Regions from separate parts of the Neptuniibacter sp. QD37_11 genome, predicted to be linked through region 3. Evidence: predicted binding sites of a transcription regulator. Region 3 holds the regulator's gene; each other region holds the start of a gene.
What was found. Region 3 encodes FNR, which switches genes on or off when oxygen is low (the NO sensors DNR and NnrR bind a similar motif). Its sites were predicted from a motif close to TTGATNTANATCAA; they were not measured.
Positions count from the first base shown of each region.

Region 1: the regulator FNR is predicted to act here: its motif matches at 1,825-1,838, upstream of ACMXYT_RS09190 (bacteriohemerythrin).
Region 2: the regulator FNR is predicted to act here: its motif matches at 2,393-2,406, upstream of ACMXYT_RS01530 (Hsp20/alpha crystallin family protein).
Region 4: the regulator FNR is predicted to act here: its motif matches at 2,199-2,212, upstream of ACMXYT_RS14150 (histone deacetylase family protein).

Region 1 covers NZ_CP180552.1:2,005,866-2,010,084, forward strand. The annotation lists gene ACMXYT_RS09180 (nickel-dependent hydrogenase large subunit) at 1-483, opposite strand, end outside; gene ACMXYT_RS09185 (hydrogenase small subunit) at 483-1,559, opposite strand; gene ACMXYT_RS09190 (bacteriohemerythrin) at 1,899-2,303, shown strand; gene hisC (histidinol-phosphate transaminase) at 2,545-3,627, shown strand; gene ACMXYT_RS09200 (flagellin) at 4,012-4,219, shown strand, end outside.
Region 2 covers NZ_CP180552.1:345,692-349,910, reverse strand. The annotation lists gene nrdR (transcriptional regulator NrdR) at 1-276, opposite strand, end outside; gene glyA (serine hydroxymethyltransferase) at 403-1,659, opposite strand; gene ACMXYT_RS01530 (Hsp20/alpha crystallin family protein) at 1,886-2,302, opposite strand; gene ettA (energy-dependent translational throttle protein EttA) at 2,480-4,144, shown strand; gene ACMXYT_RS01520 (GGDEF domain-containing protein) at 4,199-4,219, opposite strand, start outside.
Region 3 covers NZ_CP180552.1:2,340,597-2,344,815, reverse strand. The annotation lists gene rdgC (recombination-associated protein RdgC) at 1-621, opposite strand, end outside; gene ACMXYT_RS10795 (adenine phosphoribosyltransferase) at 799-1,341, opposite strand; gene fnr (fumarate/nitrate reduction transcriptional regulator Fnr) at 1,505-2,299, opposite strand; gene hemN (oxygen-independent coproporphyrinogen III oxidase) at 2,371-3,759, opposite strand; gene ACMXYT_RS10780 (sulfite exporter TauE/SafE family protein) at 3,803-4,219, opposite strand, start outside.
Region 4 covers NZ_CP180552.1:3,020,809-3,025,027, reverse strand. The annotation lists gene ACMXYT_RS14155 (sodium ion-translocating decarboxylase subunit beta) at 1-1,089, shown strand, start outside; gene ACMXYT_RS14150 (histone deacetylase family protein) at 1,167-2,090, opposite strand; gene ACMXYT_RS14145 (response regulator) at 2,381-3,979, shown strand; tRNA gene ACMXYT_RS14140 (tRNA-Arg) at 3,999-4,075, opposite strand; gene ACMXYT_RS14135 (flagella synthesis protein FlgN) at 4,148-4,219, opposite strand, start outside.

The DNA of each region.
Region 1 (4,219 bases), 330 kb from region 3:
ATAGCCTGGGCTAGATTTCGAATGATGAGGAGAGACCATCTGCTGTAGTTCAGAGGTAGCTTTAGGATCGGCTTTAAGAGCGTTAACTGGATTCACCCAGTCCAACGCATGTAGATGATAAAAATGTACGATGTGATCGTGAATCTGTAGAGTTTTATCCATCATGTGACGGATAAGGTGTGCATTCAAAGGCACCTGAATGCCTAAAGCATCTTCTACCGCACGTACCGATGTCAAAGCATGAGTACCTGTACAAACGCCACAAATTCGCTCAACAAAGGCCCAAGCATCACGTGGATCACGACCTTTAAGAATCACTTCGAGGCCACGCCACATGGTGCCTGTTGATACAGCGTTACGAATAACGTTGTTTTCATCAACATTCACCTCACAACGCATATGTCCTTCAATCCGGGTTACAGGGTCTACAACAATGCGTCGGCCACTGTTATCTAAATCACTCGCATTAAATGGCTTATTCATTATTCCTGATCTCCTTTATGCTGAGCACGCTTAACCGCACTTACCGCCGCATGCGCAGCAACAGCGGCACCAACACCACCCGCTACAGCCATACCAATCTCATCTGCATTTTTCTCGATACCAAACTGATGAATATCGGTTAAACGGTTATAGAACGAACCTTTGTCCCAGAAACCATCTTCAGAACAACCAATACAACCGTGACCGGCCTGAATTGGGAAAGAGACACCCTCATTCCAACGTACAGTTGAACAAGCGTTATAAGTAGTTGGGCCTTTACACCCCACTTTATAAAGGCAGTAACCTTTACGTGCGCCTTCATCATCCCACTCTTCTACGAACTGGCCTGCATCAAAGTGTGGACGGCGATAACACTTATCGTGAATACGCTGGCTGTAGAACATTTTTGGACGACCTTGACGGTCTAGTTCAGGCATTTTGCCGAAGGTCAGCATATAGGTGATCACACCGGTCATTACCTCAGCGATTGGAGGACAACCTGGTACTTTGATAATTGGTTTATCAGTAATAACTTTATGGATAGGTACCGCTTGGGTTGGGTTTGGACGTGCAGCTTGAACACAGCCCCAAGATGCACAAGAGCCCCATGCGATAATGGCAGCAGCATCCTTGGCTGCATACTTCAGTTTTTCAACAAAAGGTTTACCACCGGAGATACAGAACATACCATCTTCATTTAATGGCGGGTTACCTTCTACGGCAAGGATGTATTTACCTTTATATTTTTCCATCGTTTCATAAAGGATTTCCTGCGCTTGGTGGCCAGCTGAAGCCATCAAGGTGTCGTCGTAATCCAAAGAGATCATGGATAGAACAACATCTTTTACCAACGGGTGAGCCGAACGAATAAACGATTCAGAACAGCAAGTACACTCTAAACCATGCAACCAGATTACCGGTGTACGCTCTTTGGTTTCCATTGCATGCGCAATTCTAGGTGCAAATGTTGGCCCTAAACCTAAGGCTGCAGCCGTTAAGCTACAATATTTCAGGAAGCTACGACGCGTAATACCCTGACGTCGCATAACCTCATAGAAGGTTTCAATTTGTGACATATGTCTCTCCGCCAATGCCAGCCACCACAGCTATGCCCTCATCTTTGATTAGCTATGCATAACTACGTGTAACATTTTTATTTTTTTGTTCAGTCATCTATTGGCAAAGTTCGGGCCAAAAATATTATTCTTGTTTTTCAACAACTTATTTGCAGGTTAAGATTTAGAGAGGGATAAAGACTAACCACTCATCCAGATAAAATGGTTAATCCCTTAACACTTATAAAGTCTGAGGTCATTTAGATGTATTTTAGACATATGTTTATTGACTGACATCAATATCTAAAAAGCGTCGAAGAGATAAGATGGATTTGCATTTCCATTAGAGAGGACTTACCTATGCAAGTTGAAGTAACTGATATCCCACAAGTCGCGGTTGATTTTATGAATGATGATCATGCAGAAGCTGTCACCCTTCTTAATCAGTTATTCAACACTTTGGAAACAGGTAATGACCGTGAAGTTGATGGTGCTTTATCCGGCTTTTACCAACACAATGCCGAACACTTCGCCCGCGAAGAAGAACAGATGATACGAATGAACTTCCCACCCTATACATGCCATAAAGGTGAGCATGAACGCGTTTTACAGGAGATACGTGAAACTCAACAACAATGGCAAGCAAACCATAACCGCGCAGAATTAAACAGCTACCTTAAAAACACTGTAATCCCTTGGTTTGTAAATCATATTAATACCATGGATACAGTAACAGCTATGTTTATCAGCCGTCATTGCGCCTAAATAGTACCGGCCACTATGAATCCGAATTTTAACTAACAGTCGAGCCTCCCCTCTCGGCTGTTAACCTTGCACTGTACTCGAAAGAAATGCTAGCAAGATAACGGTATAAAGGCTCTTGCCATAGATTAAGAATCCAGTCTGTTGTTAAACGCGTAAACAAATTCTGCTATCCTTCTGCGAAATTATTCACTCATGCCAAATAACACAGCAAAGTGCTGTCTTCGAGTATTACGGATCAATAATGAGCAAATATTGGAGTGACGCAATTCAGCGTCTAACACCTTACGTGCCGGGTGAGCAGCCTAAAGAAAGCGGTATCACAAAGTTAAACACCAACGAAAACCCTTACCCTCCTTCGCCGAAGGCGGCAGCGGTGATCAATAACTTTGATACAGCTAGGTTACGACTCTACTCCGACCCAGATTGCACTCAGTTAAAAGATGCACTTGCTAACCACTTTGAAGTTGAGCGTAAGAATGTCTTTGTTGGTAACGGTTCTGATGAGGTACTTGCTCATACCTTTGCAGCGTTCTTCCAACAAGAACAACCTCTGCTGATGCCAGAATTCACATACAGTTTCTATCCGGTTTACTGCAATCTTTTTGATATCGAATTTAAGCTGTTACCCCTAGGTGATAACTTTGAGTTAAACCTAGAAGACTATAACCAGCCAAATGGCGGTATTATTTTCGCTAACCCGAATGCGCCAACTAGCCGAGCAATTGAGTTAGGTGATATTGAAGCATTAGCTCAACGCAATACAGAAACCGTGATTGTGGTTGATGAAGCCTATGTAGATTTTGGCGCTTCTAGCGCTGTTGAATTAACCCAAAAATATGACAATGTTTTGGTGATTCAGACCTTCTCCAAATCTCGTTCTCTAGCAGGTATGCGAGTTGGATTCGCAATTGGTCACGAAGATTTGATTGCAGGTCTAGAACGCGTTAAAAATAGTTTTAACTCTTACCCTCTAGACATGCTAGCAATTGAATCAGCCGTTGCCGCTGTTGAAGATAACGACTACTTCGAAGCGACTACGAAGAAAATTATCGAGACACGTGAGTGGACGGTTAATCGTTTAGAAGAGTTAGGTTTTATTAGCTTACCGTCTAAAACTAACTTCTTATTCAGCACGCACCGCTTTATTGAGGCCGCTGAATTGATGGGTTTCCTTCGTACGAAGAAGGTCCTGGTACGCTACTTCAGCAAACCAGGTATCGATAATTACCTTCGCATATCGATTGGTACACAAGAAGAGATGGAACTGCTAATCAGTACCTTAGAACAACATCCTGATATCTGTAAGATGCCTATTGAGTCTTAAAAAAGCACTGCTTACCTGCAATAAAACCTCTGATAAAGCTGCCTTTCAGGTAGCTTTATCTTATTAGACCCTTAGATTAATCAAACTTCAGTAATACTCAATATACAGGGTCAAAAAGGTGTAAATACCCCTGCTTATTTAATGGACACTAAGGAACCATTGGCGTCACGAATATTTATACCTATTATTAGTTTTACTTTAGGGCTGCTTCTTTACCTAGAGTTTATGAGTACAACGGTTTTGTACTCGTCCGTGTTTATTCCATTGCAAGATTTCAGGGCGCACAGTTGTGCGCCCTTTTTTTATCCATTTCACCTGAACAAAAATCAACTCATAAACCGTGTGTACGCACTATACTGATATAGTTAAATCAGGAGCGCACTCATGCCTATAAATCCAACTGGGTTTGCTACCAGCCCCTACTCTCAATTCAATCAGATTCAGAATCGAATAAATGAAACTGAAGAACAGCTTGCTTCCGGCCAGCGAATAAATAATGCAGCGATCGATCCTGCCGGCCTGCAAGTACTTATCGACTTCCAAACTCAAATTAGAGGAAATAGCGCAGCCATTCGGAATAGTCTTGATGGTG
Region 2 (4,219 bases), 1.6 Mb from region 3:
CTTAATACGGTTAATACAAGCTTCAAACTCTTCGATAGAGACGGGACGTTTTTCTAGCGCTCGATGAATACCTGCACGGAGTTTTTCATCATCAAATGGTTGGCGAGAGCCATCAGCCTTAATTAGGCGTGGCATCAGCAGCTCTGCTGCTTCGTAGGTGGTAAAGCGCTCATTACAGTTAATACACTCGCGACGTCGACGCACCTGCTGACCTTCGGCCACCAGTCGAGAATCAACCACTTTGGTTTCATTGGCATGACAAAAAGGACAATGCATCAACTTTTCCTGTGTAAAGAGCGTTTATCTTCTCTGAGCTTAGTCTGAGAACAAAAAAGGGCGACCTTTTGGGTCGCCCGAGGATTGTACATTTTTCCGACTATAACTTACAGCCGGAACCCTGTTTTACTTGTATACAGGGAAACGTGCGCAGATCTCTTTAACTTGAGATTTAACACGTGCGATCACATCATCGTTGTTGATGTCATCTAGAATGTCGCAGATCCAGTTTGTTAGCTCTGTAACTTCTGCTTCTTTGAAACCACGGCGCGTTACAGCTGGCGTACCGATACGTAGACCAGATGTTACAAACGGAGAACGTGGATCGTTTGGAACAGAGTTTTTGTTTACAGTGATGTTGGCACGACCTAGCGCTGCATCAGCATCTTTACCTGTAAATTCTTTGTCGATCATATCAACAAGGAATAGGTGATCATCAGTACCTTCAGAAACGATCTTAATACCGCGCTTCATGAAAGTTTCAGCCATCGCCTGAGCGTTTTTAACAACCTGAGCTTGGTACTCTTTCCACTCTGGGTCCATTGCTTCTTTGAAGCAAACCGCTTTACCAGCGATTACGTGCATCAATGGGCCGCCCTGAGATTCTGGGAATACAGCGAAGTTAAGTTTCTTCTGCAGATCTTCATCAGCATTTGCAGATAGGATCAAACCACCACGTGGGCCACCTAGTGTTTTGTGAGTTGTTGTTGTAACAACGTCAGCAACACCGATTGGAGATGGGTAAACGCCTGCAGCAACAAGACCTGCGATGTGAGCCATATCAACAAATAGGAACGCGCCTACTTTGTCTGCGATATCGCGGAAACGCTGCCAATCAACAACACGTGAGTATGCAGAGAAACCTGCAACGATCATTTTTGGTTTGTGCTCTTCAGCTAGACGCTCAACTTCAGCGTAATCAATTTCGCCCGTTTCTGGGTTTAGACCGTACTGAACCGCATTGTAGATACGACCAGAGAAAGAAACTGCAGCACCGTGAGTCAAGTGACCACCGTGAGCAAGGCTCATACCCAGAACAGTATCGCCTGGCTGACAAAGCGCCATGTAAACAGCAGCGTTAGCTTGAGAACCAGAATGAGGCTGAACGTTTGCGTAAGTTGCACCGAACAACTCTTTAGCACGATCAATCGCTAGCTGCTCTACAACATCTACGTGTTCACATCCACCGTAGTAACGCTTGTTAGGATAACCTTCAGCGTATTTGTTAGTCAGCGCAGAACCCTGAGCTTCCATAACGCGAGGGCTAGTGTAGTTTTCAGACGCAATCAGTTCGATGTGCTCTTCCTGACGTACAGTTTCAGCCTGCATTGCAGACCATAGATCCGCGTCGAAATCAGCGATAGTCATATCTTTGCTAAACATAGGAGTTTCTGTCCCCTGAATACAATGTGGACCCTGTTCAGCTGCAACAACAACGGCAAAGCCGCCAGAATATTCCAGCGTAGAACCATTTGGGAATTGGGAAAGCGCGTATTATAGCGAAACATTTCCGCGGATACACTTGAATCATCCGCAAAACTGCTTCAATTTTATTCAATAAAAAGAGCTCAGGGGCTCCCCCAAGCTCTTTTTTACAATCGGAATAGGATCATTCGACTTTTACATTCGCCGTTTTAGCAGCGCCCGGGTCTGGCTTGGGCAAATTGACTTCCAATACTCCATTATCAAATTTCGCTGTAATTTTATCTGGATCAACACTATCACCAACCGATAACCGTCTTACAAATTGTCCGAAATGACGCTCCTGACGAATTATTTTCCCTTCTTTTTCTTCCTTATCCTCTGTTTTAGTTTCAGCCTTAATCGTTAACAAACCATGCTCTAAACTTACCTGTACATCCTCTTTTTTCACTCCAGGTAAATCAGCCTTTATACAATACCCGGTATCAGATTCATGAATATCTATAGCAGGCACTTTATCATCGCCGCTTGTAGTCACTGGAACAAAGAAACGATTCAAGAAAGCATCATCAAAAAGGCTGTTAAATCTTGATAGTTCACCCATGATCACTCTCCTCTATTATGTGGTTACTTTCTATACAGCAGATTCGTAATCTCAGTTTAGAAAGCCCTTCGACTCTCGCCAGTACAAAAATTGATCAGGATCAAGATAGATATTAATTACCAATTTCCGGTAAAATCGGGAGCATTAATTATTTAACAAACAAGAGTTGAACCCTTCATGGCTCAATACGTTTATTCAATGAACCGCGTTGGCAAAATTGTTCCGCCAAAGCGTGAAATCCTGAAAGACATCTCTCTTTCTTTTTTCCCTGGCGCCAAAATTGGTGTATTGGGTCTGAACGGTGCGGGTAAATCTACCCTGCTAAAAATCATGGCTGGCTTAGATACCGACATCATCGGTGAAGCTCGCCCAATGCCTGGCATCAACGTAGGTTACCTACCTCAAGAACCAGAACTGGACGAAACAAAAACAGTTCGTGAGATCGTTGAAGAGTCAGTTGCTGATGTTAAAGAAGCGCTAGATGGTCTAGAAGCTGTTTATGCAGCTTACGCAGAACCAGATGCTGACTTTGATGAATTGGCTAAGAAACAAGCTGAATTTGAAAACCTGATCCAAGCTAAAGATGGTCACAACCTTGAAACAGCACTTGAACGTGCTGCTGATGCGATGCGCCTTCCTGCCTGGGATGCAGAAGTTAAGCACCTATCCGGCGGTGAACGTCGTCGTGTAGCGCTATGTCGCTTACTGTTAGACAAGCCAGACATGCTGCTTCTAGACGAACCAACCAACCACTTGGATGCAGAATCTGTTGCTTGGATCGAGCGCTTCCTTCAGGAATACCCAGGTACCGTTGTGGCAATTACCCACGACCGTTATTTCCTAGATAACGCTGCTGGCTGGATTTTGGAACTTGACCGTGGTCGCGGCATTCCATACGAAGGTAACTACTCTTCTTGGTTAGAACAGAAAGAAGCTCGTCTAGAACAAGAAGCGAAGCAGGAAGCAGCTCACCGTAAATCTGTTGCAGCTGAACTTGAATGGGTTCGTCAGGGCTCCAAAGGGCGTCAGTCTAAATCTAAAGCGCGTCTTAAGCAGTTCGAAGAGATGAACTCTAAAGAGTTCCAATCTCGTAATGAAACACAGGAAATCTATATTCCACCAGGGCCACGTCTTGGCGATAAAGTTATCGATGCGAATGGAATTTCTAAAGCTTACGGCGACAAGGTTCTGTTTGAAGACCTAAGCTTCTCGATCCCACAAGGCGCTATCGTTGGCATTATCGGTGGTAACGGCGCAGGTAAATCCACGCTGTTCCGCATGATCGCTGGCGAAGAGCAACCAGATTCTGGTGAGATCGAAATCGGTTCTACTGTGCAGTTAGCTTACGTTAACCAGTCTCGCGATCTAAACGGCGACAAAACAGTGTTTGAAGAACTATCTGATGGTCAGGACATGATCACAGTAGGCAACTACACGACGCCTTCACGCTCTTACTGTGGCCGCTTTAACTTCAAAGGCGGCGATCAGCAGAAGTTCGTTAAAGATCTTTCTGGTGGTGAGCGTAACCGTCTGCATATGGCGAAACTCCTTAAAGAAGGCGGCAACGTTCTGCTATTGGACGAACCAACCAACGACCTTGATATCGAAACACTACGTGCCCTTGAGGAAGCTCTTCTAGCCTTCCCAGGTTGTGCGGTAGTTATTTCCCACGACCGTTGGTTCCTTGACCGTATCTGTACTCACATGCTGGCTTACGAAGGCGACTCCCACGTAGAGTTCTTCGAAGGTAACTACACTGAGTACCAAGCTGATTACAAACGCCGTTACGGTAAAGAGCATCAGCCAGAGCGTATCAAGTACAAGCGTATTGCGGATCTATAATCCCTATACCAATAAAAAAGCCGGGCAGTGCCCGGCTTTTTGTTTATAAGACAATCAGTCGGCAATATTAACCTT
Region 3 (4,219 bases):
AATTACGCCGCCTTCTAAAACGTTATCACGTAGCTCACATTCATCTAGTACTTCAAAGCCTTGTGGGATGCTGTCGTGTTGCTCCAACCAATGTGACATAACGGCAGAAGGTGATTGGTTTACATCAGGCAGTGTGATTGGCAGACTGCCTAATGTGCCACGAAGATGACTTAGTAGCTCTTCTGCGCGTTTATGGCTAGAAGCATCTACTGCAATCCAGCCAGCTGCAGGGTTGATCAGAGCGGTGGTCTGCTGGAATTTACTGAAGGCACGAGGCAATAGATCAAGAATCACTTCATCTTTCAGTTGGTCGCGTTCTTTCTTGTACACTTTGCGTGCTTGTTCATGTTCGATGACCGCAACTTTTTCGCCAACGGCGTCTTTAATAACGGCGCCGGGAAGGATCTTTTCTTCCTTGCGTGCAGCCACCATAAACATACCGTGTACCTGATGCGCGTGAACATCATCTAATAAGTGACATGGCGATACCCAGCCATAACGGCTAAGTTCTTGGCTTTTACATGGATGAAAAGCGTGTTCGATAAGTTTTTCTTGCAGCTGCTCTTGAGTGTATTCAAACGCTTCAGTTAGGCGATAGAAAATTACATTTTTAAACCACATAGCAGCTCCAGAAAACGAAAAAATTGGCAGAGCATGGTAGGCAAGATTTGTACGCGATGGAAGAGAAAATCTGCAATTGGCTGAAATAAAAGAGAGGTGAAGAATTAGCTAGCGGGATAAGTAAGAAAGGGATAAAACTGACGGCAGCGATTAGATTGGGCTGCCGTCAGGTTTTAATTAGATGCCAGCGTAAGCAAGAAGGGTATGTACTGGTACACCTGCATCTTGGATTTTGCTAGAACCTTGTAGGTCTGGCAGATCGATTAGTGCTGCTGCTTCTGACACTTCCGCACCAAGTTCTTTGATGAGACTGCACGCTGCTAAGATAGTGCCACCTGTAGCAATCAGGTCATCAAATACCAAAACGCGATCGCCTTCCTTCACAGCATCAGTCTGCATCTCTACAGCTGCAGTACCGTATTCAAGCTGGTATTCCTGATGAATGGTTTCACCCGGTAGTTTGCCTTTTTTACGGACGAGTACCAAAGGAATGTTCAGGTGGTAAGACATGATGGAGCTGATCAAAAAACCACGAGCATCAATACTCGCAATATGCGTGATGTCACTGTCGATATAGCGCTGGATAAATGCATCAGAGATCATGCGAAGCGCTTTAGGATCTTTAAATAGTGGAGTGATATCGCGGAATTGAACGCCTGGCTCCGGCCAGTCTGGGATCGTACGAATTACGGATTTCACATAACATTCGTCATATGACATGAAGAACTCCTTAGAAACAGCAGGTTTTGACACAGCTCAATGTTTTATTACGCAGCAAAAGCTTTAATAAATGCGTTGGGTTACACATTGAGATGGCTACTTAATTGTGCGACTAAATAAGCACCGGTTGCGAAAGCGATCGGTGCTTTTTTATGTGTAGGGGCTAACTGCAAGTGCCTTTGCCACATTGAGCAGTTACAGGCTCTTCAGCGTCCTTAGCTGGACACTCGCCAGATAGTTCGTAAAGTTTATCCAGATCCTGGATATGAACCTCTTTACCTTCAACTTGTAATAGTTCGGACTTCTGGAAGCGGGTAAAAATTCGACTTACGGTTTCAACTGCAAGGCCTAGATAGTTACCGATCTCGTTACGCGACATCGATAAACGGAAACTTGTTTCAGAATAACCACGTGCTTTAAAACGCATCGATAATTTCACAAGGAATGTTGCAACACGTTCTTCAGCATTCTTCTTCGATAGGAGCAGCATCATCTGTTGCTCTTCACGGATCTCTTTACTCATCGTACGCAGCAGTTGGCGGCGTAATTCAGGTAACTGACCGGAAAGTTCGTCCAAACGCTCGAACGGAATTTCACAAACCGTAGTTGTTTCGAGGATTTTTGCAGATACAGGGTATTCGTTGTTATCAAAACCGCTCATACCAACCAGTTCACCTGGGAAGTAGAACCCGGTGATCTGCTCTTCACCTTCATTTGTGATTGTGTAAGTTTTTACTGTGCCGACGCGGATGGCATAAACACTCGCAAATTCTTCGCCTTGGTGGAAAAGATGCTCGCCTTTTTTCAGTGGGCGGCTTTTGTCGATAATGTTGTCCAGGCGTTCCATCTCTGTCATATCCAGAGATACGGGCAGACACAAAGAGCTCAGACTACAAGTGTTGCAGCTTACCTGCTGTAGACTACGTAGTTTTCCATCAGTTGCCTTGTTATCACTCATAGTGCGATCCTGTCGTGGTTATATCGAATGGCTACCCACTGATTATGTAATATTTCCGTAAATACGGAAAGTTAAATAATCTTCGAGAAACGCTGTGAACTCTGATCTTTTGGTATATATGCATCAAATGCCATACATATACGACGAATCAATAGGCGACCAGCAGGAGAGACTACAATCTCATTTGCATTCATGCTGATTAAGCCATCTTTAGTAAATGCTTCTAGCTCAGCAATGGAAGTTGCGAAATAGTCGTCGAAAGCAATATCAAATTTTGATTCAACCGCTGTTTTGTCTAGCTCAAAGTGGCAGATTAGCTGTGTGATTACATGACGACGGATGATGTCATCTTGCGTCAGGCTTACACCGCGCTTAATTGCATGAGCGTTACTATCTACTGCAGCACTGTAATAAGGCATGTCATGCTCATTTTGATAATAAACAGAGCCGATTTGGCTAATTGACGAAACGCCCATAGCGACAAGGTCGCACTCTGAATGAGTCGTATAGCCTTGGAAATTACGATGTAATTTACCTGTGCGCTGAGCAATGGCTAGCTCATCATCAGGCTTAGCAAAGTGGTCCATACCTATATAAACATAACCTGCATCAAGCAGCTTATTAATGGTGGATTCTAGAATCGCAAGCTTAGTCTCTGGGCTAGGCAGTGTTTCTTCCTGAATATGACGCTGCGGACGGAAACGGTCTGGAAGATGAGCGTAGTTGAATACTGAAAGACGATCTGGATTCATTTCGATCACAGTATCGAGTGTTGCGTTAAAACCTTCGAATGTTTGGTAAGGAAGTCCGTAGATCAAATCTAGGTTCAGGGAACGGAAACCTAATCTGCGAGCTTCTTCTAGAATTGTTGCTGTTTGTTCTACTGACTGAACGCGGTTTACTGCTTCCTGAACTTTTGGATCGATATCCTGTAGACCTAGACTGATACGGTTAAAACCGATCTCTCGTAGGACTTTGATTGTTTCTAGGCTTGCTTCACGAGGATCAATTTCGATGGAGTAATCACCGCTATCGTCATCAAGAAGGTTAAAGTTTTTGCGCATTTCAGCCATTAGCTCGACCATCTGCTCGTGGCTAATGAATGTTGGAGTACCGCCCCCCCAATGTAGCTGAGTTACTTTGCGGTCATTGCTGTACCACTTAGATAGCTGAGCCATCTCTTTATAAAGTGTATCCAGATAAGGCTGTGCTTTTTTGCGGTTGCGCGTGATCACTTTATTACATGCGCAGTAGTAGCAAACATGCGCACAGAATGGGATGTGAACATACAGCGAAAGTGGATCATTGATGTCCGCAGAGTTTTGTCCGGTTGTTACTAGATCACTAGGAGACAACTCTGGGTCAAACTGAACAGCAGTAGGGTAGGATGTATAACGAGGACCCGATAGGTCGTATCGTTTGATCAAGTCCAGATCCCATTTAATCAGATTGTTATCCACGTTTGTCTTCCTCTGTAATCAGTTTCTTGCGAAAAGTGCTCAGTTATTGTTGGAATATTCCCATCCAAGGGATGCTGTATAAGCCCATTCCAATAATGATTGCGCCCGAGATATGTTGGGTCAGACGCTTCTGAAGAATTTGTTTAACTTGTTGGGCCAGTACACCGGTTAACAGCATGGCAGGCAAAGTGCCTACGCCAAATGCCGCCATCAATTGTGCGCTGGTTAGCCAGTCGGATGCTGCTGAAGCCCAAATTAAAGTGCTATAAACCAAACCGCATGGCAGCCAACCCCATAGGCCACCCAGCATGATTGCTTGTCCGATATTTCTAACCGGTAGAAGCTTACTCGCAGCGGGACTAATCTGTTTCCACAGTACACCGCCTGCTTTTTCTAGGTGAGTTAAACCTTTCCACCACTGGGCAATGTAGAGGCCCATGAAAATAAGCATCAATCCGGC
Region 4 (4,219 bases), 680 kb from region 3:
GCTGTTCCTGAAGTGATGAATGGTTTGGCTTCTGCGCTAAGTATCACTAGCACTGATCCAAAAGAAATTCTGTATGCCTACCATAACACTGCTTCAGCTGCTCAGATTCAAGATGCAATCAACGTAGCTAAAGATGGTGGTTATGCGAATGGCATGCTATACAACTTCTATAGCGTAGCAATTGGCTCTACAGCAGCTCCGTTGTTGATCTTCATGGGTGTTGGTGCAATGACAGACTTTGGTCCGTTGTTGGCTAACCCACGTACCCTGTTCTTGGGTGCGGCTGCTCAGTTCGGCATTTTCGCAACTGTACTGGGTGCGGTTGCAATGTCTTCTATGGGCATCATGGACTTCAACATCCAAGAAGCAGCAGCAATCGGTATCATCGGTGGTGCTGATGGCCCAACTGCGATCTACGTAACTAGTTTGCTAGCTCCACACCTATTGGGTGCAATTGCGGTAGCTGCATACTCTTACATGGCGCTAGTACCTCTGATTCAGCCACCAATTATGCGTGCGTTGACTACAGAAGCTGAGCGTAAGATCCAGATGAGCCAGTTACGTCACGTAACTAAGCTTGAGAAGATTCTGTTCCCAATCGTACTGTTGATCCTAGTAGCACTATTGCTTCCAGATGCAGCACCTCTATTGGGTATGTTCTGTTTCGGTAACTTGATGCGTGAGTGTGGTGTAGTAGATCGTCTAAGCGATACTGCTCAGAATGCTCTGATAAACATCGTTACAATCTTCTTGGGTCTATCTGTAGGTTCTAAACTTTCTGCTGATAAGTTCTTGGATCTTGAAACGCTAGGCATCATGGCGCTAGGTATCGTTGCATTCTGTATCGGTACAGCTGCTGGTGTGATCATGGCTAAGATTATGAACAAGATGATGGGTGGCAATGCGATCAACCCACTAATCGGTTCGGCAGGTGTATCTGCGGTACCTATGGCTGCACGTGTATCTAACAAGATCGGTCTTGAGTACAACTCTCAAAACTTCCTGTTGATGCATGCGATGGGTCCAAACGTTGCTGGTGTAATCGGTTCTGCGATTGCAGCGGGCGTAATGATCAAATTCGTAAGCTAATTATTAGCTTGTAGAACTAAAAAGGCTGCCATTGGCAGCCTTTTTTGTTTCTTTTGAGAGCTAAAATACCCTCTCGTCTAATGCCCGGCGAATACTTCTAAATGAGCTTGTACGCTGAATGCTAAGGATACAGGGTTGTAACCGCCTTCTAGAACCGAAACAACGCGGTTTTGGCTGTAAGTGCGAGCTGCGTCTAGGAGCAACTGAGTAACCCAGCGATAGTCTTCTTCATTAAGCTTAATATCTGCCATAGGGTCTTCATGATGAGCATCAAAGCCTGCAGATATAATGATCATATCTGGCTTATGAGCTTGGATGGCAGGTAGCCAGCGCGACTCAACAAGTTTACGGAATACCATGCCGTCGCTATGAGCATCCATAGGGCAGTTAATGATGTGATCTCGAACAAAATCACAGTAACGCTCTGGATAGAATGGGTGTTGGAATGTGGAGCAAATCAGTACTTCAGGTCTGTCTTTAAAGATATCTACGGTACCGTTACCCTGGTGTACATCGAAATCAAAGATAGCAACACGTTCTATACCAGGCTGCTGTAGGGCATGCATAGCTGCAATAGCAGCATTGTTATAGAAGCAAAATCCCATCGCATTGTTATGCTCGGCATGATGACCAGGTGGGCGCGTAGCGCAAAAAGCGTTTTTAGATTTGCCACTGATTACTCTGTTAACTGCCATTACAGCAGAGCCTGCGGCTAAGCTGGCTGCATGTAAGGAGTGCGGGCAAAGAGCTGTATCATCGTCGGTATACACCACGCCTTGTTCAGGTAGTTTCATCTCCAAGCGCTTTTGATGTAGATGAGCGTGGGCGAGTTGTACTTGTTCAGGTAATACGTGGACGGACTGGATTCGTTCAAGATCCTGCATTAGGCCCGTTTTTTCCAATACTTTCTGGATGGCTACCAAGCGAATTGGGCTTTCAGGATGTTCTGGGCCCATATTGTGTAGGCCGCAATCTTCATGAGTGATAAATGCAGTAGTCATAAGTACGCTTTTTTTATAAGTTTTGTTTAGTTTACCTGAAACCCAAAAAGCAGGATCTCATTACATCGTCTCAATACCTCAAGCCTACACCTTAGAGTTAGATTTTTCTTGATCTGGATCATTAGTGTTTGCATGCCCTCGGGATAGGATGGTTGTCACAGCATAGAACTGTCTTGGCATCGAGTGTTCACCCTACACCCGGTGCTTTTTTTTGTTTGCAGGAAATGCTTTTGTCATATCGAATAGGCTTTTATACTTCCAATATCCTTTTTGCGTATATGGACGGTTGAGTGGCGAAAGTAGATTATTCTGATAAGCAAGTTCTACTGATAGAAAGCAGTGGCAACATGCGATCTACTATCTTCTATATGCTGAGGAGTATGGGCGTTGCCAATCTCAAGGCCGTTACTATCAATGACCGAGTTTTAAATGAAATTTCTGAGAATAACTACGATGTTATTCTTCTCGGTCATAATGTGAATGATAGTGTCACCGGTATCCAATTGCTGGAAGAGTGTCGTTATCGTGGTTTCATCAAGCCTACGGCTTGCTGGATCTTTATGACTAGCGATGCATCTCAAGAAGTTGTATTGCATGCAATTGACAGCCGTCCCGATGATATGATCATGAAGCCGTTTTCGGTGGATGAGCTTAAACATCGTCTAGATAATATCCTTTACCGAAAATCAGTCTTTAAGCCTGTTGATGATGCTCTAGAGATCGGTGATCTACCTGCGGCTATCACTTTCTGTCAGCATAACTTTGCGCCTTATGATCAGGAATATGACGAAGCGCAGCTAATCCTTGCTCGCCTGTTGCTTAAATTTCAGAGGCCGAAAGAATGTGCCAAAGTTGCTGAGAAGCAATATTGGAAAAGCCACGATAAAGAAGCAGGTATCGTTTGGGCAGAAGCTATGCTCCAGCAGGAGCAGTTCAAAGAGGCGAAGGCTCTTCTGCTAGAACTTATTGCAGAGTATCCATTGCTGATTGCTGCATATGATTTGCTTGCTCAGACCCATGAGAAGGAAGGGGATTTGGATCAAGCAAGAGAGGCCGTTGCTGAAGCGACTCAGAAATCTCCTATGGGTATCCCCCGACAGATGGAGTTGGGCCGTTTAGCTACGCAAACGAAACAACTAGATATGGCGGGTGGGGCTTATAAGAAGTCAATCGTCCTGGGTCGGCGCAGCTGTTATAAATCCCCTGATCCTTATCTTCGTCTTGCAAATGTAAAGCGCCTAGAAGCAAAGAATGCCGATGGTGGAATGGCGATAGAGCTTTTCAATGAATTTGAAAATACCATTTCGCAGGCTTACCAGGCGTTTCCGAGGGATGAACAACTACAAGTTCGCGCAGCTCTTCTGAAAAGTGAGATGTACCACCAGGTAGGTGATACCGATGCTGCGAATAAGGCCACGCGAGATGCTCAGCGTATTAATTCAGAACTGGCTACACCTTTAGATCTTGATCGAGAGCTTTTGAGTGTTATGGGTGATGCTGTGCCTATATTGGAGCCTGTTGCGAAGCAGAAGAAAGTGCCAGGTAAGAAACACGATCCTGATATGAGTATTAAAGTGAATCGCTTAGGCGTGAAACACTATTTATCAGGAAAGATGCCTCAGGCGCTCAAATATTTTGGTTTAGCGACCGAATATGATTCCAGCAATGTAAACGCATTGTTAAATTTAGCTCAGCTCTTCTTAGAAACGGCTAGAGATAGCAAAGAGAAGCGCGATGAGCGTATAAAAATGGTTCAGCGATATCTAAAGCTTTCGGAGCGTTTTAGCTTAGAAGGTATTGAGCTTGATAAGCAGCATCAGTTGAAGCGTTACCTAAGCCATGATGTTGCGTTATTGCCTAAAGGCTCATTGGGTAACTTATTGCGGTAAACTCTAAGTCATTGGGAAATGGTGTCCCAGAGAGGATTCGAACCCCTGGCCTGTCCCTTAGGAGGGGACCGCTCTATCCAGCTGAGCTACTGGGACATGCTTTTCGAATTTTCGGAATTCTAGCGAGATTTTCTGATCGAGTCACTAGGTCTAGAAGGTTAGAGCAGTTTAAGCTTTCCCTAAGCTGCTCTGTGCTTTGTATAGTTTTGAGGCGCCAGCTTTGCCATAGAGCTGATCTTG